Regions from separate parts of the Anaerobacillus sp. CMMVII genome, predicted to be linked through region 1. Evidence: riboswitches for the same ligand, from Rfam matches in the RefSeq annotation. Region 1 holds a riboswitch; the other holds the start of a gene.
The links. Region 1 has a riboswitch for glycine ahead of gcvT (glycine cleavage system aminomethyltransferase GcvT). Riboswitches for the same ligand answer to the same signal wherever they lie in the genome.

Region 1 (12,198 bases):
AAATGAATTTGTTCTCCTTTTTTATCTTCACTGCAGTTTTCTGGATTAGTGATCAACGTCATCTCCATTGGGTTAGGCGTCCCACCTGTTTTTTCTAAGTAATGCCAGTAAAAGGGACGGTTCATGAGCAATTTATCTAATTCTATTGATAGCTGAACGTGAAGATAGCCATTACTATTTTCAAGAATGGGACTTTCATTTGCTCTAAAATAGCGTTCTAAAAAATTATGAATGTCCTGCTGCTGCATTGCTATGATTCGCTCCTTCATTTAATTTAATTAACTCACTAAGGTGATTCATTTTCACGCGAATTTCACCATCACTTTTCGATTTAGTGAGAATATCAGAGATGTGATCCTCGATATTGTCTAAGTCTAGTTTCGTTAAGATATCATCTAATTCGCCTATCACACGTTCAAACAGGCGGATCTTATCATAAAGTAACGACAAGATATGCTGCTCGACGGTGTTCTCAGTCGCAAAGTTATAAATATGAACATCTTTTTCTTGCCCCAAACGGTGAATACGTCCAATTCTTTGTTCAATTCGCATGGGATTCCATGGGAGATCGTAGTTGATGATATGGTGACAAAATTGAAGGTTTATCCCCTCGCCACCGGCTTCAGTAGCAATTAAGACCTGAGCCCGATCTTTAAAAAGTTGCTTCATCCAATCTTTTTTTCCACGCTTAAAGCCACCACGAAATGGTACGGAACTAATCCCATGTTGATTTAGGAACCATTGTAAATAAAGTTGGGTAGCTCGATATTCAGTAAAAATGATTACTTTATCATTAATCTTTTGGATCAGCTCTAATGCTTTTTCAGCTTTAGAATTTCTTTTCACTTGTTCGATTTTTTTGAAGAGTGGTTGAATAACTTCACTAATTTCTGGTGTATTAGGAAGCTTTTCAATCAGGTTTTTTAAAGTTAAAAAAGCAGCTTCACGACTACTACAAACTTCCCGTTGCAGTGTTAATAGAGAAAAGTGACTTTTAATAATTGTATCATCTTCGTTCGTTCCGATTTCTTTTAAAGCTGTTACAGCATCATACAATTCTTGTTCTTCTTTTGAAAAAGGAATCGTAATCGTTTCGACAATCCGTTTTGTCCACTCAATTCCCGTATCTTCACGACGGTTTCTGACCATTACTTTGTTAACAAGCTCACGTAGTTTTTCATCGTTTTTAGGTGATCGTGAATTCGTCCGGAAGGCATCATCGAAACTTGCCTCATCACCAAGATGCCCTGGTTTTAATAGTGAGACTAAATTAAAGATTTCTTCTAGCTTGTTTTGAACCGGAGTTGCCGTTAATAGTAAACAGAACTTTTTCTTTAAACTTTGAATGAATTCATAGTTTTTTGTTTTTTTGTTTTTTAGTTTATGAGCTTCATCAATGATGATTAAATCATAGTTTTGCTTTAGGACAATATCACGGTGTGGGTTACGTTTTGCGGTATCAATAGATGCAACAACGACATCACATTGTTCCCAGACATAAGTTTTTCGTTGTGGGACTGCAGGAATAAAAAACTTTTGATTTAGCTCCTGTGCCCATTGGGAAACAAGTGAAGCTGGAACTAATATTAAAGCTTTTTTTACCAAGCCTCTGATCATGTATTCTTTTAAGATCAAGCCAGCTTCGATTGTTTTTCCTAAGCCAACCTCATCAGCTAAAATAGCCTTGCCATTCATTTCTTCGATGACTTTTTTTGCCACCTCTAGTTGGTGGGGAAATATCGTTAAGTTTGGAAGATGCGTAGGTGCCACAAGTCCAAAAAATTCATTTATTACTAGGTTTTTTTCAGCTTCGAGGGCTAGTTTATATAACTCCCAACTTGACCAAGGGCCATCATCTTCCATTTTTTTTAGCAATCCTTCTTTCCATGAAGGATCAAAATTAATCGTAATATTCATGGACACCGATCCTTTCTTGGTAATTAAAAATAATGATTGCCAATCAAACTTAGGTAATGATAGGATAGGTTTATGGGCGTGCTAATTACACTCACATTCAAGTCTATCTAAATAGTCATATGATTTAGTATGGACAAAGAAGTCGAAAAACATGAGTAACTCTTACTAATAGAATAATGGCGAATGAAAACATGGGGAGAGACTGCAATATTTCTAAAAGCGAGATTTAAAGCTATAAAAAGCTTCGCTGCAGCGCCGAAGGAGCAAACGGAAACGTGAATCTCTCAGGCAAAAAGACTCTTGTTTGACGCAACTCTGGAGAGTGTCAGTAATCTTACTATTGGCTTATTTGACCACCCACGAGGATAATTCCTATATAATTTTATGGAATAAACTTTCTGGTTTAAGGACAGAGAAATACACGTACTGTGTATTTCTCTGTCCTTTTTTTAACTTTTAAGCGAAAAATTCATAATTTTAAGCCATTTATTTTTATTGAAAGAGTTCGACATTTAGGGAGTAAGCTACAAATAATTATAAAAACTAAAGCTAATAAAACAGATGGAGGTTAGTCTAATGAGTGTCTTAAAAAGAACACCACTTTTTGAAGTTTGCGGAGAGTATGGTGGCAAAACGATTGATTTTGGCGGTTGGGATCTTCCTGTTCAATTTAGTAGTATCAAAGAAGAGCATGAAGCAGTTAGGGAAAGAGTCGGTCTATTTGACGTTTCACATATGGGCGAGTTTACAGTTACTGGAGAGGCAGCGGAACAATATTTACAACGTTTAGTAACGAACGATGTGTCCAAGCTAAAGGTTGGTGGGGCTCAGTACACAGCTATGTGTTATGCTGACGGTGGAACAGTCGATGATTTAATCATCTATAAAAAATCTGATACTGATTACTTAATTGTTGTCAATGCTTCTAACATTGAGAAAGATTTTGAGTGGATGGCTTCACATTTACTTGAAAATGTTGAACTTACCAATATATCTGATGAGGTTGCGCAGCTAGCGATACAGGGGCCACTTGCAGAGCAAGTATTACAAAAGCTAACGACGACAAACCTTTCTGAGATAACTTTTTTTAAGTTTCAAGATGAAGTAGATCTTCAAGGTGCTAAAGCATTAGTATCAAGAACTGGCTATACTGGTGAAGATGGATTTGAGATTTATTGTCAGCAAAAGGATGCTGCTTTCTTATGGAAAACAATCTTAGAGGCTGGTAAAGATGAAGAAATCCTACCTTGTGGACTAGGTGCAAGAGATACGCTACGCTTTGAAGCACGCTTAGCTTTATACGGTCAAGAATTAACGAAGGAGATTACTCCTCTTGAAGCGGGAATTGGTTTTGCCGTAAAGGTCGATAAAGAAAGTGACTTTTTCGGAAAAGAAACATTAAAGCTTCAAAAAGAAAAGGTTTACATAAAAAGATTGTCGGTTTGGAAATGGTTGATAAAGGAATACCAAGAACAGGTTATGAAGTCTTTGTAGGCGATACTCAAGTAGGGGTAATTACTAGCGGTACGCAATCACCAACACTTAAGAAAAATATTGGTTTAGCTCTTCTAGATATTGAGTTTGCTCCACTAAATACTGTTGTTGAGGTTCAAGTAAGGAAAAAGCGCTTAAAAGCACAAGTTGTGAAAACACCATTCTATAAACGAGGCTAATCCATTACATTTAAGGGGGAAGTAAATTGAAATTTCGTTATTTGCCAGTAACCGAGCAAGATAAGCAAGAAATGATGGAGACTATCGGTGTTAAGTCTGTTGAAGAGTTATTTGCTGATATTCCTGAGAAGGTCCGCTTTAAAGGGGAGATGAATTTAAAAGAAGCACTTTCTGAGCCTGACACAGTAAAAGAGCTATCAAGAATGGCGAGTAAAAATGCTAATAGCAAAGAGTACACATCATTTTTAGGGGCTGGTGTGTATGGGCATTACATACCATCAGTCGTTGATCATATTATTTCGCGTTCTGAGTTTTATACGGCTTATACTCCATATCAGCCGGAAATCTCTCAAGGTGAACTGCAAGCCATTTTTGAATTTCAAACAATGATTAGTGAATTAACAGGAATGGATCTGGCCAACTCATCAATGTATGATGGGCATACATCCCTTGCCGAGGCAGCAATGATGAGTGCTGGACAAACAAAAAGAAAACGATTCTTGTATCTAAGGCAGTTCATCCTGAAGCAAGAGATGTATTGAAAACAAACGCTAAAGGTCAAAACCTGACTGTGATTGAGATTGAAATAGAAAATGGTGTTACAAACGTACATGACCTGCAAGAGAAATACAACGATGATACGGCATGTGTCATTGTCCAATATCCTAACTTCTTTGGAAACATTGAAAATTTAGGAGAAATCGAAAAGATTGCCCATTCTGGTAAAGGTCTTTTTGTCGTATCAAGTAATCCTTTAGCTTTAGGTGCATTAACGCCACCAGGAAAATTTGGTGCTGATATCGTAGTCGGAGACGCGCAACCATTTGGAATTCCACAACAATTTGGCGGTCCTCATTGTGGTTATTTTGCTACGACTAATAAACTTATGCGTAAAGTTCCGGGAAGACTTGTAGGACAAACAACAGATGATAAAGGACAGCGTGGGTTTGTATTAACTCTTCAAGCACGTGAGCAACATATTCGTCGTGACAAAGCGACGTCAAACATTTGCTCTAACCAAGCGCTTAATGCACTTGCAGCATCTGTTGCGATGACGGCTTTAGGAAAAACTGGAGTAAAAGAAATGGCACTACAAAATATTCAAAAGGCTAACTATGCAAAAAAATCATTCGTCGATCAAGGGTTTACGGTCTTAGACCCTGAAAATACGATTTTTAATGAGTTTGTTGTTAGCTTTCAAAGCCAGTGAAAGAAGTAAATGAGCTGTTATTTCAACAAGGTATCATTGGAGGGTATGATTTAGGTAGAGATTATTCGGAATTAGAAAATCACATGTTAGTAGTGGTTACAGAACTTAGAACAAAAGCCGAAATTGATCGTCTTCTTAAGTATTGGAGGGAGTAAAATAATGAAAAATCAACCGTTAATTTTTGAACAAAGTAAATTCGGAAGAATTAGCTACAGTTTACCTGCGTTAGATGTTCCAGAAATGGATCTTACTAGCCTACTCCCGTCTGAGTTTATTAGAGAGGAAGAGCCTGAATTACCAGAGGTTTCTGAGCTTCAATTAATTCGCCATTATACTGCACTTTCCAATCGTAACCATGGGGTTGATTCTGGTTTTTACCCACTAGGATCATGTACGATGAAGTATAATCCGAAAATTAATGAAGATATAGCAAGATTAGCAGGCTTTTCTCATATTCACCCATTACAAGATGAAAATACGGTTCAAGGTGCGCTTGAATTATTATACGATTTACAAGTCTCATTAGAAGAAATTACAGGAATGGATGAAGTAACTCTACAACCTGCGGCTGGTGCTCACGGTGAGTGGACTGGACTAATGTTAATCCGTGCGTATCACGAACAAAATGGTCACTATCACCGTACGAAAGTCATTGTTCCAGACTCTGCCCACGGTACAAACCCAGCATCTGCAACAGTAGCAGGCTTTGAAACGATTACTGTACGATCTAATGAAAAAGGCTTAGTTGATCTAGAGCACCTTCGCGAAGTCGTTGGTGAGATACAGCTGCTTTAATGTTAACAAATCCAAATACACTCGGCTTATTTGAAGAAAATATCGTTGAAATGGCTGAAATTATCCACAATGCAGGTGGAAAGCTTTATTATGATGGAGCAAACTCAAATGCAATTTTAGGTATTGCAAGACCAGGGGATATGGGCTTGATGTAGTTCATTTAAACCTTCACAAAACCTTTACAGGACCACACGGAGGCGGCGGACCAGGTTCTGGACCAGTTGGAGTAAAAAGGATTTAATCCCATTTTTACCAAAACCAGTTATTAAAAAGATGGAGATCGCTATTTCTTTGATTACAACATTCCGCTTTCTATTGGACGTGTAAAACCATTCTATGGAAACTTTGGAATTAATGTTCGTGCTTATACGTATATTCGTACGATGGGACCTGATGGGCTTCGTAAAGTATCAGAAGATGCTGTATTAAATGCTAACTACATGTTCAGACGCTTACAGCCTTATTTTGATGCTCCATATACGCAGCATTGTAAGCATGAGTTTGTTCTTTCTGGTAGACGTCAAAAGAAATTAGGAGTAAGAACGTTAGATATGGCTAAACGTCTCTTAGACTTTGGCTATCATCCACCAACAATCTACTTCCCGTTAAACGTTGAAGAATGTTTAATGATTGAACCGACAGAAACAGAAACAAAGGAAACTCTAGATGAATTCATCGAGGTAATGATCCAAATTGCTAAAGAAGCTGAGGAAAATCCAGAAATCGTTCAAGAAGCGCCACACCATACTGTTATTGGACGACTCGATGAAACAACAGCAGCAAGAAAACCAATCTTAAAATATCAAAAGCAATAAAAAGGTATTTACAAAAAGAATTTATCATAAAAAAACAAAAATGAAGCTTCATTTACGAAGCTTCATTTTTTATGTTAACTAAGTTACTTTTTAACCTTGCCTGTCCATTTGCGGAAGCCACCTTTAAGGTGAGTTAAATCTTCACAACCATGTTTCTTCTTTAAAAACTCAGCTGCTCGGATACTTCTTGAGCCAGTTTGACAGTATAAGTAAACTGGTTTGTCTGGTCTAATTTCAGCTGATCTTTGGCGCATTTGTGATAATGGGATGTTTCTAGCACCTAAAATGTGTCCTGTTTCAAATTCTCTCTGTTCCCTCACATCAATTAGTTGTGCTTTTCTGTAACCTTGGCGGAATTCTTCTTCTGGAACTTCTTTTAAATACTTTGGCTTAATAAATCTTTTTACAATAAGAAATACAAGTACTGCAGTCATGATACCTAAAACCCAATTCATTCCTTACTCCAACTCCTTTAAGACTCTTTGCTAGTTACTTGTGCATATTCTAGCTTAAACCACACAAATTTATTATATATAATATCAAATATAAATGAAACCACCTCAATATTCAAGCAGTAATGGTAATTCACGTTGTTTGACAGGTATGCTTCTTGTGCTATAGATTAAATATATCAATTCTATGACGAAAGAGGATACTCATGAAAGAAACTTGGAATTATATTAACTCAGAAAAATGTTCAGCAGCTTTTAATATGGCTTTAGACGAAGCTTTACTAGAATGGCATAGTGCAGGCGAAATTGAACCGACTATTCGTTTTTATGGTTGGGATCCGCCGACCTTATCAATTGGTTATTTCCAAAAGGTAGAAAAAGAAATTAACTTAGAGGCTGTTCAAAAATTCGGATTAGGTTTTGTCCGCAGACCTACGGGTGGCAGAGGTGTTCTTCATGAACATGAACTTACATATAGTGTTATCGTCTCGGAAAATCATCCGAAAATGCCTAAGGGTGTTACCGAGTCTTATCGAGTTATCTCTGAAGGAGTATTAGAAGGATTTAGAAATTTAGGATTGGACGCATATTTTGCAGTTCCAAAAACGAAAGAAGAGCAAGATCTATTAAAGAGCCCGCGCTCAGCTGTTTGTTTTGATGCGCCGTCTTGGTACGAATTAGTTGTTGAAGGTCGAAAAGTAGCAGGAAGTGCCCAAACAAGGCAAAAAAACGTGATCTTACAGCATGGGTCAATCATTTTAGACCTTGATGAAAATAAGTTATTTGAGTTATTTAAATTTCCAAATGAAAGAGTACGTGAACGGATGTTAAAAGGTTTTAGCAAAAAGGCAGTTGCGATAAACCAATTAAGAGAAAAAAATGTAACAATTGAAGAAGCAGAGTTTGCATTTAAACATGGCTTTGAAAAGGGGTTAGAAATCGATCTTAAGCCGTATGTACTTTCTGATGAGCAAATAAGCTATGTTCATGAACTTGCTGAAAAAAGGTATGCAAACGATGAGTGGAATTTTCGAAAATAAGAAGGTTTGGCTACTTAGCCAAACCTTCTATTTTATATAACTTCTTTTTCAACATACGCTTTGAACAGTGCTTGTAATTTTTGTGTGATGGGCCCAACAGAGTAGGTAGCCTCTTGATCGCCAATTGCCCCGATAACTGGGGTAATTTCTTGAGTTGTACTGGTAATAAAGGCTTCGTCCGCGGTACTAAGTTGTTCTAAAGTGAAGGCTTCTTCAATTACAGTAAAACCATTATTTTTGGCTAACTTTATCACAATTTGTCTTGTAATCCCATTTAAAATTAAGTTGGTTGCTGGATGTGTATAATCGTTTTGTCTTTTACAATAAATAAATTTGAAGAAGAACCTTCAGTCATCGTACCATTGCGGTGCATAATAGCCTCGTGACACTGATTGTCAGTCGCTTTTCTTTTTACCATTGTATTTCCTAACAAATTAATGGTTTTGATATCACAACGAAGCCAACGAATATCCTCTGTCACGAATACATTTATTCCAGTTTTTTTTGTTTCTACAGGAAAAGGCATTTCACGGCAAAAGGCTGTTATTAGTCCTTCAACATTACGTTCATATAGGTGAGCACGAGGTGAAACGCCCCTGGTCATTTGTATGTAGATAATGCCATCCTTAATATCATTTTTATTTTAAGATCCGTTAAAACTGCGTTAATGTCGATTGATCATATGGAAGGCTTATTTCTAGCTTTGCAGCACTTTGGGCAAATCTTTCTAGATGTTCTTTCATAGCTAATGTTTTTGTTTCATAAATCGGGATCACTTCATATACTCCATCTCCAAAATTATAGCCTCGATCCTCCATATCAATTTTTACATTTGCGCGATTTGTAATTTGATTGTTTAGTAAAACGTAAGACATGTTATCTCCCCCATTTAATTTAATTTCTAAATTAGTAACTACTATATATAGTATGCACCGATGAAGAAAGTAATTTTTTTCGCTAACAAGATATGTGTCTATTGTAACAAAAATCTTTTGAAAATTATCTACAATAGTTTGATCCCTTGATTCTTAAGGGGTTCTAGTTTTTTCTATTTTTGCAAACGAGAAAAAAATCCATAATTCGAGTTTTTTCCATAAAAAATTCGATTTATCTAGCATTTTCTAACTTATTGTATTTCTTTTAAAGTTGACAAAAAAGTTTTTCTCTTACTGAAAAACAATATATAGTATTAAAGTAAGATATTTAAACACTATATATTGATTGTCAGTTATTTCTGTGGTAAGCTAAGACAAGTTAACAAACTATGAAATTTGGCATCATTTTCTAAAAGTGGTAAACAACATTTGCATAAATAACATCTAGAGGAGAACTCATTTGTCTAAATATCTATAAAGGAGAGAGTGCGTGTGGCGATGACAATGTCAAAAGTGATGAAGATTAATGTGGAAAGGTTGAATGAGGACATAAAGCTTTTTCCACAAGTTCATGAAATCACACCAGACATGAAAATTCAAAAAAAGGGTGTATCTCGTCTAGTTATGTTAGACCGTTATACTTTTAAGGATACTGAGAAAAAGACTCTAAAAGAAGGCGATTTTGTTGTCTTAACAGTAAAACAAGATCCGAAATTCCCGGCACGCGGCTATGGCTATATACAAAATATTGACTGGGGAAAAAATGAAGTAAAAATCTATGTTGATGAAGAATTTCAAGGAGTTCTAGAAAATCCAGAGGAAATGAGTACAGGCATTGTTACGAGATCTTTAGATGCTATCGAAAAGCCTTTAGAAATCTATTATGAACAAATCGCGAAACGTAATGCCACTGGCTTAGCTTCTGTTGAAACATCAGAAGAACGAAGACAAAAATCCTTTAATGACTTCTATGAAGAATTAGCAAATTTAAATTTTATTCCTGCAGGCCGTGTTCTTTATGGAGCTGGATCTGATACTGATGTGACATACTTTAATTGTTATGTCATGCCTTTTGTCAAAGACTCAAGAGGTGGTATCTCAGAACACCGGACACAGGTGATGGAAATTATGAGTCGCGGTGGTGGAGTTGGAACGAACGGCTCAACATTAAGACCGCGTAATACATTAGCAAGAGGAGTAAATGGTAAATCATCTGGATCGGTTTCTTGGTTAGATGATATTGCAAAATTGACCCATTTAGTTGAGCAAGGTGGATCCCGTTAATAAAAAAGACCACACGGCGGGAATAAAATCTCGTGAATTGCTGGAACACCCTTAGAGCCTCTACAACCACAACGTGATTGGTAACAATGAGCGTGAAGGTATAAAAATGTAAAGGATTGGGCAATCAGCAGCGAAACATCTCGGGAAACTGAGATGGACGTTCAACGACTATTGAAACTTCCTAAACCAAATTTATATTGGGTGCAAAGGAAGGAGTAAATCATAACAAACGGCAACGTGGTTATGAGGCGCGAGACAAAGCAGAGATAATATAATAAATTTTCTTCTTTGATGATATAGTCTGATCTTACATGAGAGTGTAAGAGAGTGGCAGAAATGTCCACTCCCCTCAATATGAGGAGTAACAAAAAGCGTGGCGCACAAATGATTATGCTTTCAGATTGGCACCCTGATATTTTAGAGTTCATTATCTCTAAAATGCAAAACCCAAGAATATTACGTTTCCTCTTAGAAAGCAGTAATGATACTCAAATTAAACAACTTGTAAAGGAAAAATTGAAATTTACCCCTTTAACAGAAGTTGAAAAAGCGATGTACCAAGGAATACTTAACTATCAAACGATCCCAGGTCTAGGCGGCTTTGATGAAAAAATAATAAAGGAAGCTGAAGATAAGCTTAAAGTTGGTGGAACGTATAGCGTTAACAATCCAGAATTCTTAACAGGAGCTAACATTTCAATCTGCTTGACGAAAGAATTTATGGCAGCTGTGGAAAATGACACTGACTACCCACTTCGTTTTCCAGATGTAGAAAATTACTCTAAAGAAGAAATGGACGCGTACAACCGTGAGTGGCAAAAATACGGAGATGTTCGTGAATGGGAAGCTCTAGGCTTTAAAGTAAGAACCTATCGTACAATAAAGGCACGTGAGTTGTGGAAATTGGTTAATATTTGTGCAACGTATTCAGCAGAACCAGGTATTTTCTTTATTGATAATGCCAATGACATGACAAATGCTGTAGCTTATGGACAAAAGGTCGTTGCGACAAACCCGTGTGGGGAACAACCTCTCGCACCATACAGTGTTTGTAACTTAGCAGCTATTAATTTAGGTGCAATGGCTAACAAACAAACAAAAGAAGTAGATTTTGATAAGCTTAAGCGAACTGTTGAAGTTGGAATTCGCATGCAGGATAATGTTATCGACGCCACACCGTATTTCTTAGATGATAATACAAAAATGGCCAAGGGAGAAAGACGAATTGGACTAGGTGTGATGGGCTTACATGACTTGTTAATCTATACAGAAACGGTTTATGGATCTGAACAAGGCAATAAGCTGGTTGATCAAATCTTTGAAACAATTGCAACTACTGCATATCGTACAAGTATCGAACTTGCAAAAGAAAAAGGAAGTTTTCCTTTCTTACTTGGCGAGTCAGAGGCAGAAACACAATTACTTCGTGAAAAATTCATTAATAGCGGTTATATGAAAAAGATGCCTGAAGATATCCGCGAAGATATCTTACAATATGGAATTAGAAATTCACACCTTTTAACTGTTGCTCCTACGGGTAAAGTAATTGCCCCCTACATTTGCAAAAATGTAGCGTAAACTTGGCTATATGCGGGAAACACTGAGCATCCTTTAATACCTGTGCTGCCAACACGATAAGGTAAAAATTTAAAGGTGCAGTCAATCCGCAGGGAAGTCGTGGCTGACCCCTCAACGACTACACGCCGGGCACCAGAAGAAATATTAATGTTTCACCTTTGCAATGAGAATGTATGTTCTTATAATAGATGTAGAGGTGATCAAATGGAAAAACGATGTCTCGATTGTGGAAAAATGATAAAAGTAAAGCCTAGCCATTATGACCGTAAAAAATATTGTTCTCGTATTTGTAAATCCAATTACCAAAAAAAACACCCACCTTTATCTTGGGAGGAAATGAGTTTAAAAATAAAAACTAAGTGTTCGAATTGTGGTAAAGCTTTCAGTAAAAAGCGATCCACTATAAAAAAAAATAACTTTTGCTCGATAGAATGTATGTATGAGCATTTTAGAAAAGAAAAAGGAAACCAACACTTAGTTAAAAAAATTAAACTTACATGTCACTACTGCCAAAATGATTTTTACGTAATTTACTCAAGAAAAGATACTGCAAAATATT
Region 2 (12,198 bases), on a different contig from region 1:
AGAAAGCCGAGATGCCTGATTTGCAAAATAAACCAGATGATTTTCTTTTTGCCATTAATTCAGTTGGAATTAGCAATGTAAAGCATCCGGTAATTGTCCACTCTGAACTAGAACCGAAAGTTCAAACAACGATCGCCACATTTGCGTTAACAACAAGTTTAAAGCAAATGTCAAAAGGAATTAACATGAGTCGCCTAACTGAGCTTTTACACCAATATCACGAAGCTGGCTTTGTTCTATCATTTGAACAATTAAGAAGTTTCACGAAGGAATTAGCTGAAAAAATGGAACAAACGTCGGCAACGATTGAAGTTACATTCCCATGGTTTTTTGAAAGAAAAAGTCCAGCCTTAGCAAAAATAGGTTTAATGCATGCTGACGCGAGAATTACTGTTACGTATGACGTTGAAACGGATCAATGTATCTATGAAACTGGATTAACTGCAGCAATTACAACACTATGTCCATGTTCCAAGGAAATTAGCGAATATAGTGCTCATAATCAACGCGGCTATGTAAGGATCGATACTGTTCTTTATTCAGACAGTATTGCTAATCAAGATTGGAAGAAGTTCCTTTTAGAAGCAGCCGAATCAAACGCTAGTGCCAAATTGCACCCAGTGTTAAAACGCCCTGATGAAAAAATGGTTACAGAAAAAGCTTATGAGAATCCAAGATTTGTTGAAGACATGGTTCGCCTTGTTGCCGCTGATCTTTATGAGAACCCTCTTGTAAAGGAATTTACGGTAGAATGCCGAAATGAAGAATCAATCCATGTCCATGATGCGATTGCTACAATTACATTTGCAAAAGAGTAAGAAAAGCGCAAGCGCCCAGGGAAAAAGTGTAGTCCTTTTTCTTTGGGTAGCCCCGACAAAAGCTACTGACCTCGTTCACAACGTGTGTTACTCCTAGAGTTACTACATGAAGCACAGTTTTTACGTTGAAATTTTATACTTTCTTACCTAGTAAAAAAAACGAGTAGAGGCTATTTCCTCTACTCGTTTCTATCTTTACTGAACTGCCTTTAGTGCAAACGATCTTTCACATGAGTCCATTAAATCGTCAATGATTGTTTGAACCGGTAAAATTTCTTTTATTTCACTAACTCTTGCTCCTGCAAATACAATTCCATTCTCAACATTCCCTTTGACAGCTTGAACTAACGAGTCAAGTGTACAAAATTGATAATTACATTGTTTTAAGCAAGAATGACATTTTTCAATTTTAATTTTTTCTAGGTTATTAACTCTTTCAACAAATCCATTTTAATCGCTCGACCGTGTAAACCAACCGTTGTTTTTACTAATACCGTGTCACCTTCTTGGCAATCAATGTATTTTTGTTTGTAAGATTCTGGCGCGTCACATTCGACGCTAGCGACAAAACGAGTTCCCATTTGAACACCTGACGCTCCCATTTTTAGGGCTCTTGCAATATCTTCTCCATTCATAATTCCACCAGCTGCAATGACCGGAATATCAACAGCCGCCACAACCTCCGGTAAAATATCAAATAACGGGCGATCTGTTCCTAGGTGTCCACCTGCTTCAAACCCTTCAACAACAACCGCCGCTGCACCTAATTTCTGTGAAATTTTTGCGAGCTTTCCAGACGATACAATTGAAATAACTGGAACGCCGTATTCTCTGCCCCACTGGTACATATCGCGAGAAATCCCTGCTCCTGAGATGATAAAATCAACTTTTTCTTCCATAGCAGCTTTAATTGTATTAGCAAAATCAGTCATGGCAAACAAAACATTAACTCCGATATAGCCAACACCATTTGTCAATTCTCTAGCTTTACGAATTTGCGCTCTCATTTCGTCAATTGGAATACCAGTTCCTGAAATGATCCCTATTCCACCTGCATTAGCAACAGCTGAAGCTAGACCGCTTAATGAAATGGCAACTCCCATTCCTCCCTGCATAATTGGAACCTTTGGTGTCATGTGAGCAATTTTTAATTGTGGTATATTCATTTGAGCTCCCCCTCAAAATTTATTTCCTCAAAACCAGTTTTTTTCAAGAAAAATAGTAACTTTTTACCAAGTATTTCTATTTTCTCAAAGAAAGCATTCTCTATTCTCTTATACAAATAAAATCCTACCAAATTTACGACTATAAACACAAGTTACATTTGTCACCTAGTACTAATAATAGGTAATAAATATTTTTGAAAATGATGATATTTGTCACTTGACTTACAAAATCAAAAATCTTTCTACGTTAATCGTTGGAATAAATCTGCTTGTTAAACAAAATTTAATAACACTACAATAAAAAAACGAAAGGAGCCATGATCATGAAAATAAGTAACATATTCTTTTTGTTTTTATGTATACTCGCTACACCTATAAACCTTGTCCAAGCTGATGAATTGTTAGATGGGATAAAACGAATTACTCCTGATAACCCACTAGGAGAAGAGTATACAATAGAGGAAGCCGTTTCTAAGTTTGAGGGGAAATTTCATAAGAAAGTCTTATTACCGAGGTATCTCCCATTTGAAGTTACTCATTCCGGTGGTAGCTATAGCGAAGCACAAAAACATATTACAGTTACTTATTATAATGAACATTCACAAGCAAAGGTGCAGATTGACACTTTTTATCAACCTATCTCAAAAGGGATCTCAGGAGAAACCGTTAAACTAAAGGATGGAAGTAAAGCCATTTATCGGACTGATATTGGTTCAGGCTTTGATTTCTTATTCATAGAGAAAGATGATTTCAACTATTATCTTGGCATCAAAAGCCTGTAGAACTAAAAACCCTAATTGATGTAGCTTCATCTCTTGAATAATACTCCTAGGTATTTTACAATCATCTACTGCCCCAATGCAGATAAGAAAAGCAAAAGGTGCTTGAAGTTAGACATCGAGTACTTTTTCTTATCTTCTAAAAAATCATGCCACTTTTTCCTCACATGAAAAAGTGGCATGATTTTTTGAACGGCTTAGCCTTCAAAAGGTTTATTATTCTTTTTCCTTAGGAGTAACAATATGACAAAGCCTACGATAAACACCGATACCAAAATAGGACTTAAACCAATCATTAGAACAATGATCACTGAGAAAAACGAAATAATCCCGTTAACACTGTCCATAAATAAGCTTTTCGCTTTAACCCACGTATTTAGATTTTCCGTTTCTTGCAGAGTAGCCACATTGATTTTATTTTCATTCAAATAAATAGAAACCGTTGAGAAGTCAACATTATTTTTTAAGTACTGAATTCTACCGAGCAATTGTTCAATTTCCTCTTGAACTCTTCCAAGATCACTCGATATTTTTAGGAGATCTTCTGTTTTTTCTGCTTTTTCCAAGAAACTAAGCAAGCGTTCCTCGACCACTCGTTTTGAACGTAGTCGAGATTCTAAATCAACAAATTCCTCTGTAACATCGTTCCCACTCACGGTTCGATCGATTACCTTTACACTCGCCGTTTCTACTTCGTTTATAAAACTGTGAAAGTGTTTTTGTGGAATTTTCACAACCAAATTACCACTCATTTGGTCAGTACCAGTATGATAAATGGAAGATTCGATAATATATCCTCCTAAAGTAGCCACTTTTTCTTGGATAAATGCCTCGGTCACTTGAAAATCTTTTACTTCTAAAGAAAGGTTTGCGTTGTAGATAACCATTCTTTCTGTTTCGTTGTAGCTTCGATTATGAACCGAATCGTCAGCTTGACCACCATAACCATCTGAGGCTTTTTCCTCAGATGATTCCATCGGGCCTTCTGACGCATAATCAGACGAAGACTGGGATTGCTCTCTCCCACTACATGCAAATAACATTGAGATGATGAAAACGAAAACGATTACTCTGATTATATTTTTCATAATACACCCACCCTTTTCTTATATAGACGATTCCTTTGAGTAAATAGTTTCAAAAAAATCATTTTCATCGCTGGTAGCCTTTATGTGAAGTTTACCTATACAAAATGTCTATATGAAAAACCAAAGAAAAAAGCCTACCCTTTAGGCAAGCTAAATACTCGTTTAAATGGATTTTTCCATTCCATCAACACACCATAATTTTGAGATTCTTCATCTTCTAGGTAATTCTCTACGATTGTTACAGGAGTTCGACCACACTGAAGTAAAAATGTAATAACTGGATCCTTCACTTCACCTTTAACAACCTTATCTAAATACTGTTCAGGAGTCAATTCAGAAGAAAACTTGTGATAACCTGGCATTCTTCCGCCACCTAACAAGCGATCCAGCCGTTTATGGACAACGACATCATACATAGCATCCATTAAAATTTTTCCTAATTTATACTTACGAAACAAAGGTCGTATGCAGATATCCACCACATACAAGGTATTTCCATCTGGTTCGTGGTTTCGAATATAGCCATTATCGGTTATTTCTTCCCAGGTATGTTGTGGATGACTTGGGTCAAATGTGACAACCAAGCCTGTCATTGATCCAGCCAGCACTCCATCTACTTCAATACATAAAGCTCCTTCTGGAAAAAGTGTTACGTGGTTAGTTAACTGCTCCTCATTCCACCATAGCTCTGACGGAAAAGGCGGTGGAAAGCTTTCTCGTTGAATTTCGATTAACTTTTCAGAATCATTTTTCTGATAGTTTCTTACAACAACCTTAAACGGCTTCCCCTCGTGAAAATGAAATATTTCCTTTCTGTACAAGAATGACACCCTTCCTATGTAGAGTTTAGAGTGTAAAGTGTAGAGTTTTTGACCGTAAAGCAACGAAGCCTTACTAACTCAACTCTACACTCTACACTATACACTTTAAAACTAACCGATCATTTCACCCTTGTTTGTCAATTGTTCCCAATCAGGATATAGGTCAGTCCTACGATCGCGCCATGTTGTCACAGAACCTGCTTCACGTACTTCGTATAATAAGGATAGGTCAAGATCACCAGTAATAATCATATCGTTATTTATATCCCCTTCATTGAGGATACCTTTTTGAGGAAAAGGGACGTCATTTGGTGTAATAATTGCTGCTTGACCGTAGTTCATTCTCATAAAATCAACAGTTGGCAGTGAGCCTACTGTACCAGTTGTAACTATATATATTTGATTTTCAATTGTTCTAGCGTGTGCAGAATAACGAACTCGGTGGAAACCGTGAGAATCATCTGTACAAGATGGGCAGAAAATAACATCTGCGCCCATAGCTTTGGCCATTCGAACAATTTCAGGAAATTCAATGTCATAACACGTTAATACTGCCACTCGACCTTTGTCAGTATCAAACACTTGTAAGCCATCGCCACCATGAATATTCCATTCTTCAACCTCAGTAGGAGTGATATGAAGCTTTGGTTGACCAACAATTCTCCCGTCTGGATAAAACATGTGGGCAACATTATATAGTTTTCCTTCTTTTTCAATAACATGTGTGCCACCAATAATATGCATTCCGTATTGTTTAGCTAGTGTACTGAAAATCTGGTGGTAACTCAGCGTAAACTGTGGTAAGTCTTGGATCGTCATTGGTTCCTCTGAAGCACCCCTAATTGACATTAACTGGGTTGTAATAAACTCTGGAAAAAGGACAAAATCAGATTTAAATTCTGCAGCAGTCTTCACATAGTGAGTTACTTGATCCTCGAACTCCTGAAAACTAGAAATTGTGTGTAAATGATATTGAACAGCCGAAACGCGCATCTTCATATCAAAACCCCCTCTATAACCGTTTGTTTTGTATTGCTCAAATGCTCTTTTCGTAAACTTTGCGGCTATTCACTAACTTTATGTGGTTGAAAAGCAACATTCTATTCGAAAACAGCTTTCTCTAAAAAGCAACAAAATGATCATAACATAATTGGTTTCAATACTATATGATTTTCCCTTAAAAAAGTATAGAAAAAAATGGGTAAAACACTTGAAGTGTTGACCCATTTTTTGTACTAACATAGTGGCTGAATATCCATTTTTAATCCTTCAATAAACGATTTATCTTTAAGAAGGCGACTAAATTCTAGTTCTTCAAGCATCGCTGTTACTTTGTTTTCATCAATGTTTCGAAGACATTTTTCTAGTTCAATATCTACAGGAGCTTCACAATGAATTTCCGCCAATTTACGAGACAAATGAAGCATCTCCAATTCGGTTTCAATCTTAGTGCGAATTCCTTTTGAAAGACTTGGTAAATTGTCTAGGATACCAGAGATTGATTGATATTCTTTCAACAATTTAATCGCGGTTTTTTCGCCAATTCCCTTAACACCAGGAAAATTGTCGCTTGTATCTCCCATTAATCCTTTTAAGTCAATGAATTGTGCGGGTGTTAGTTCTTTTTCCTCTAACAGCTTTTCTAATGTGTAGACTTCATAGTTTGACATACCCTTTTTCATGATAATGGAATGGATATTCTCCTCGATAAGCTGTAGACTATCGTGATCACCTGTTAGGATTTGGATATGCAACTCTTGACTATATTTTTTAGCAATCGTACCGATACAGTCATCTGCTTCAAACCCTTCAATTCCAACGTTTGGAATATTAAAGCTCTCGACGACTTTTTTTACTAAATCAAATTGTGGGATTAGCTCTTCTGGTGCCTCGCCACGATTTGCCTTATAAGCTGGGTAAAGCTCATTTCGAAATGTTTTCGCTCCCATATCCCAGCAGCATAAAACATGAGTCGGGCCAAATGTGCGAATCGCATCTTGCATATACTTCACAAAGCCATAAATGGCATTCGTTGGGACACCTTTGGATGTTTTCATTATATACCCGCTATATGAAGTGGCATAATACCCTCTAAAAAGAAGAGCCATACCATCAATAATCATTAAAGTCTCTTTGTTTGACAAGAAAATCACTCCCTTTACTAGGGTAGAGTGTAAAGTTGAAAGTTAATGTAAGATTGCTCCGAAGCATTATCTACAAACTCTACACTTTACACTCTACACTCATAAATACGATCTTACCAAAATAGCACTAGAATGATAGTTCAATACTAATATTCATTATTTTCTGTTCAAAGATTTTTCATAAAATGGTAAGATATATTTAGACTATCTAAATAAGGAGAAACACATATGGCCATACAACAAAAACAATTATCAACTGCCTTACCCGAACAAAAAACGATGTATAACATCCTTTTAATTATCGGCTTTGTTCATTTACTTAACGACGCTATTCAAGCGGTTGTTCCAGCTATGTTCCCGATATTACAACAATCAATGGGACTTTCCTTTACCCAACTCGGCTTAATTGCTTTTGCGCTAAACTTAACATCTTCACTGATCCAGCCAGTCGTCGGCTACTATACGGACAAACGACCATCACCATTCGCCTTACCCATTGGCCTAGGTTTTACGTTTTCGGAGTATTAGGTCTTGCCTATGCACCGTCATTCTGGCTTGTCGTTCTCTCGGTTATTTTTATCGGTCTAGGTTCAGCAACCTTTCATCCTGAAGGATCACGTGTCGCTTATATGGCTGCTGGGCCACGACGAGGTACTGCGCAATCCATCTATCAGGTTGGTGGTAATGCCGGTCAAGCATTAGCCCCATTAATCACCGTATTACTTATTGTCCCGTTTGGGCAGTTTGGGGCGATTTGGTTTACCTTAGTTGCCGCTCTTGCTATTGGACTATTAATCTACATTGCTAAATGGTATCAAGAGCAAGTTCAATTAATAGCAAAGAAAAAGGTTGCCCAGAAAGCCCAAGTTGCACGTAGCCCTGAAACGAAGAAAATTATTGTATATGCGATTACTCTTCTTGTATTTCTTGTTTTTGCTCGTTCATGGTTCCATGCCGGTATTTCAAACTTTTACGTCTTTTATTTAATGGAACAGTTTAATATTGATGTCGACCGGGCACTAATTTATATCTTCATCTTTTTGGCCGCTGGAGCTGTTGGAACATTTGCTGGTGGACCGTTAGCCGACCGTTATGGAAAACGGAACGTGTTAATGTTATCGATGCTAGGATCCGCTCCATTGGCGTTGCTTTTACCACATGTTGGACCTATTTTGTCCTATCTATTGCTTGGCGCGATCGGATTTATAATTTTGTCTAGTTTCTCGGTATCTGTCGTGTATGCCCAAGAGCTTGTTCCAGGTAAAATTGGTATGGTATCTGGGTTAATTGTTGGTTTAGCTTTCGGAATGGGGGCGATTGGTTCAGTTGCTTTAGGAGCTATCGCAGACTGGATCGGCTTAACGAATACAATGCTCTTTGTTGTCGCGTTACCTTTACTTGGACTGCTAACCTTCTTCCTCCCATCAGATCAAAAAATACGAGAAATAAACCAATAACAATTTAGGGCATCCATTTGGGTGCTCTTTTTCTTAATAATGCAATTTATCGTCATTAGGAAGCTTAATATGGCTATTTAGGTGTTATGAACTTTATCCTAGTTCCCTAAAAATTCAAAATAATTTGTTGACTATTTCACAATATCTTGATACTATCTTAAAAAAGCAGGCGATGAATACTATGGATCAAACTATAGTAGGAGCAGCTTCTGGAGAGTCCGTAGTAATGCGGCGCCGAAGGATTCACAATCTCAGGCAAAAGGACAGAAGAGTAACCACTACATATTTTTGTGTACGTTATTCGATTGCCCGTGAGATTGGAGAGATCCAATCTTTTTTGTATTTAGAAACTTTATCGAGTTAATTCATTAAAGTTTGTGGTAACCATTAAAATTTGAGGTGATAATGAATGAAACGGGCAGTTGTAAGTGTGATTGGTAAAGATCAAGTAGGTATTATTGCAAAGGTAACGAATGTTTTGGCCAAGAATAACGTGAATGTTTTAGATATTAGTCAAACGATCCTCCAAGATTTTTTTACAATGATGATGCTAGTAGATGTATCAGAAACTGATAGCCTTAATAAGCTACAAGAACAATTCGAACCTATTAATCATGAAATGGGTTTGAAAATTAACATTCAGCTCGAAGATTTATTTAAAGCTATGCATCGAGTCTAAGAGGAGGCGTTACGAGTGAATATTGCACTAGCAGAAATGCAAGAAACAATTAGAATGGTTCAAATGGAAAGCCTTGATATACGTACAGTGACAATGGGTATTAGTCTACGCGATTGTGCTGACTCAGACTTTGAAAAAATGAACACCCGCGTTTATGAGAAAATTACCTTTTACGCTAAGGATTTAAAAACCGTTGCTGAAACAGTTGAAAAAGAGTATGGAATCCCGATCATTAATAAGCGAATATCAATTACTCCTATCGCTGAAATTTTAGGAAATGCAACAAAAGAACAAGCAATTGAACTAGCAAAAACTCTTGATAAAGCTGCAAAAGTACTAGGCGTTGATTTTATCGGTGGTTATTCGGCACTGGTTCATAAAGGCATTTCTAAAGGAGATCAGACACTCCTAGATGCTCTCCCTGAGGCATTAAGCGTAACTGAACGTGTTTGTTCTTCTATTTCAGTTGCGACAACGCGAACAGGGATTAATATGGATGCGGTTCGTCAAATGGGGTACATATTAAAAGATGCTGCAGAGCGAACCAAAAAACAAAATGGCTTGGCTTGTGCAAAGCTCGTTGTGTTTTGTAACCCAGTTGAAGATAATCCGTTTATGGCCGGGGCATTTCATGGCTCTGGTGAAGGTGAAGTCGTATTGAATGTTGGTGTTAGTGGACCAGGGGTCGTTCTAAATGCTCTCCGGCGTTTTCCTGACGTTGATCTCGGTGGTGTTTCCGAAATCATCAAGAAAACGGCCTTTAAGATAACAAGGGCTGGTGAATTGATTGGTAGAGTTGTTGCGGAAAGGTTAAATGTTCCATTTGGAATTATGGACTTATCACTTGCCCCGACAAATGCTGTTAACGATAGTGTGGCGGAAATTCTGGAGGAAATAGGTCTTGAACGCGTTGGTACACATGGGACAATTGCTGCTTTGGCGTTAATGAATGATGCTGTAAAGAAAGGTGGTGCTATGGCCAGTTCCTATGTAGGTGGTTTAAGTGGTGCCTTTATTCCTGTAAGCGAAGATAACGGCATGATTCGTGGGATTACTGATGGTGCTTTAACATTATCAAAGCTTGAAGCAATGACATGCGTGTGTTCCGTAGGACTTGATATGATTGCTGTAACTGGCGACGTCTCCCCTGCGACTTTATCAGCGATGATCGCTGATGAAGCAGCCATCGGAATGATCAATAAAAAAACGACTGCAGTTCGCGTTATTCCTGTCCCAGGTAAGAAAGAAGGAGAAATGGTTGAATTCGGTGGCCTTCTTGGTCGAGCACCAGTTATGGGTGTTAATCCTTTCAACTCTGACAAGTTAATTAAACGAGGTGGGCGTATTCCGGCTCCACTTCAGGCTTTAATTAACTAGCTATTTACACTGATGTTCATAAATAGTTTATGAACATCAAATGGCGAGGAAGTTTCTCCTCGCCATTTCCTTTTTATAGCCAAAACTTCGACTTATTATATTTTGTAAATAATTCATCTTCAAATTCTCTTGTAATTCCCTTCTCAGGGTCATACTCAGGACCATTTTTGATTGCTTCTTTTTGTAACTCTACTCGAACTACCTGATCCGACCAGTTCACATAAGTGATCCATTGTGGAGCGATAAGTACATGTTTGCCGATCCACCAATTTTTTGTATCGACGACTAGATAGCGCAACTTCCATGTTTCATCACAGATCACGAAGTTCTCAACATGACCAATTGGTCCATCAACAGCTTCAATTGTATATCCTGAGACCTCTACAAAACTCCGTAACGTCTGATTTCCTACAAGTTCTCTTTCAGCACCAATTTCTGAAAGCTGCTTTGTTAGTTCCGTTGAATCTGTAAATTCTCCTTGAAAACTATCTCCACTCCAATATGATCTTAAACCATAATAATGAACGAAATTTGCCTCGTATTGCTTTGATGGCAACTCTGTCTCAAGCGGTGGACTACTTTTAATTTTATCCTTAGTCAGTGAAAGCTTGATGTTTCCATTTACGAAATCAAATTCTGTAACTGACATTGGCGAGATTAATACCTTTCTCCCTGGTAACCACTTCATGGTGTCAACGACTACATAACGCACTTCCCAGTCCTTTTCATCTAACAAAAAGTCGTGAACCGTTCCGATTGGCCCATCCATGGCTGTAATATCAAACTTCTTCAACTCTTTAATATTGTGCAACAAAACTAACACTCCTTTAAATGTTGAATTTTGTTATGAAATTTTCTTTGCTAACATATCAATTTCTTTCTTCATAACTTCTAGCTCTTTGTTTACAGCTTTTCCAATTTCTTTACCTGATGAAACTTCATCTCATATCACACTCTTCACCAGTTTCTTAATTTCTGTCGCATCAAGGTCATCTTGTTCTCGGAGTAATTCTAGTGCTCTTTTTACCTCATGAACAATCTGGTTGGCTTCTTCTACTACCGTTTCAGAAAGATTTGATGAGCTCTCTTCAATTATTTCAGTAAATGCCTCCATTCTTTCTTTTAATAATATCGCTGCATCCTCGGCCTTTAACTTACCGTATTCAAGCTGTTCATTTATATCACTTCGTAACTCTGGTCCTGATTTTGGTGTTGTAAGTACGGCGACTGCTGCCCCAACCGCACTACCAATTAATGTCCCGATAATTAATCCTTTTTGATTATCCAATATCATCACTCCTTGTAAAGTTATAGTGTTATAGACTTGTCCATTTTGCTATTCCCTTACCTGAAAACGAGTTCCTCCTTTATCGTTGCCCTTAGTAAGCTATACCCGATTCATTTTTCATAAAACATCTTTCGCAAAAATTCACCTTTGGTGGTGACTTTACCTGTTTTGCTAGGTTGCTACTGTAAACTGGCAGATCAAAAAAAAGAAACACTTGTATCTCTCTTACCAATTAATTATATTGCAAGGTTTTCGTAAGACGTGCAAACACAAAAGCTACATAATTTGTGAAAAGCCTTTTTGCATAAGGCTCTTTTCGTAAACAGCCTTGCATAAAAGCTTCAAAGTGAACAAATAATGAAAAGGTATGAAGTTCAAACGGAGGCGATCACATTGCTACAAAAAGATCAAATTGATAGCTATTTATCCAGAGCACATGAAACAATTGAAAGTGCTCATAAAGAATTACTAGATGTGAAATTAATTCAGCAAAATGACCCAACAGAATATCCTTTTATCATGAATCAGATTATGGAATTAGATGAGGAAATTAATGAGTTATTAGCACAAGCTTCGCCTGA

Region 2: another riboswitch for glycine. It lies ahead of H1D32_RS11110 (ACT domain-containing protein); the one in region 1 lies ahead of gcvT (glycine cleavage system aminomethyltransferase GcvT).

Annotation. Positions count from the first base shown of each region.
Region 1 is NZ_JACEHK010000010.1:68,028-80,225, forward strand. Features, by position in the region: gene H1D32_RS13790 (YqhG family protein) at 1-248, opposite strand, end outside; gene H1D32_RS13795 (DEAD/DEAH box helicase) at 226-1,917, opposite strand; glycine riboswitch at 2,101-2,227, shown strand; partial or broken gene gcvT (glycine cleavage system aminomethyltransferase GcvT) at 2,494-3,590, shown strand; partial or broken gene gcvPA (aminomethyl-transferring glycine dehydrogenase subunit GcvPA) at 3,617-4,960, shown strand; partial or broken gene gcvPB (aminomethyl-transferring glycine dehydrogenase subunit GcvPB) at 4,960-6,410, shown strand; gene H1D32_RS13815 (rhodanese-like domain-containing protein) at 6,494-6,865, opposite strand; gene H1D32_RS13820 (lipoate--protein ligase family protein) at 7,069-7,902, shown strand; gene H1D32_RS25670 (aminotransferase class IV) at 7,935-8,156, opposite strand; gene H1D32_RS25675 (aminotransferase class IV) at 8,183-8,506, opposite strand; gene H1D32_RS13835 (aminotransferase class IV) at 8,556-8,777, opposite strand; partial or broken gene H1D32_RS13840 (ribonucleotide reductase N-terminal alpha domain-containing protein) at 9,276-10,058, shown strand; partial or broken gene H1D32_RS13845 (vitamin B12-dependent ribonucleotide reductase) at 10,431-11,600, shown strand; gene H1D32_RS13850 (HNH endonuclease) at 11,844-12,198, shown strand, end outside.
Region 2 is NZ_JACEHK010000008.1:90,529-102,726, reverse strand. Features, by position in the region: gene folE2 (GTP cyclohydrolase FolE2) at 1-818, shown strand, start outside; partial or broken gene H1D32_RS11145 (NAD(P)H-dependent flavin oxidoreductase) at 1,014-1,984, opposite strand; gene H1D32_RS11140 (hypothetical protein) at 2,308-2,766, shown strand; gene H1D32_RS11135 (DUF4349 domain-containing protein) at 2,961-3,851, opposite strand; gene H1D32_RS11130 (GNAT family N-acetyltransferase) at 3,986-4,672, opposite strand; gene H1D32_RS11125 (carbon-nitrogen hydrolase family protein) at 4,784-5,671, opposite strand; gene H1D32_RS11120 (5'-3' exonuclease) at 5,908-6,795, opposite strand; partial or broken gene H1D32_RS11115 (MFS transporter) at 7,045-8,273, shown strand; glycine riboswitch at 8,473-8,550, shown strand; gene H1D32_RS11110 (ACT domain-containing protein) at 8,683-8,952, shown strand; gene H1D32_RS11105 (PFL family protein) at 8,968-10,329, shown strand; gene H1D32_RS11100 (PRC-barrel domain-containing protein) at 10,403-11,143, opposite strand; gene H1D32_RS11095 (YtxH domain-containing protein) at 11,273-11,617, opposite strand; gene H1D32_RS11090 (YtzC family protein) at 11,975-12,198, shown strand, end outside.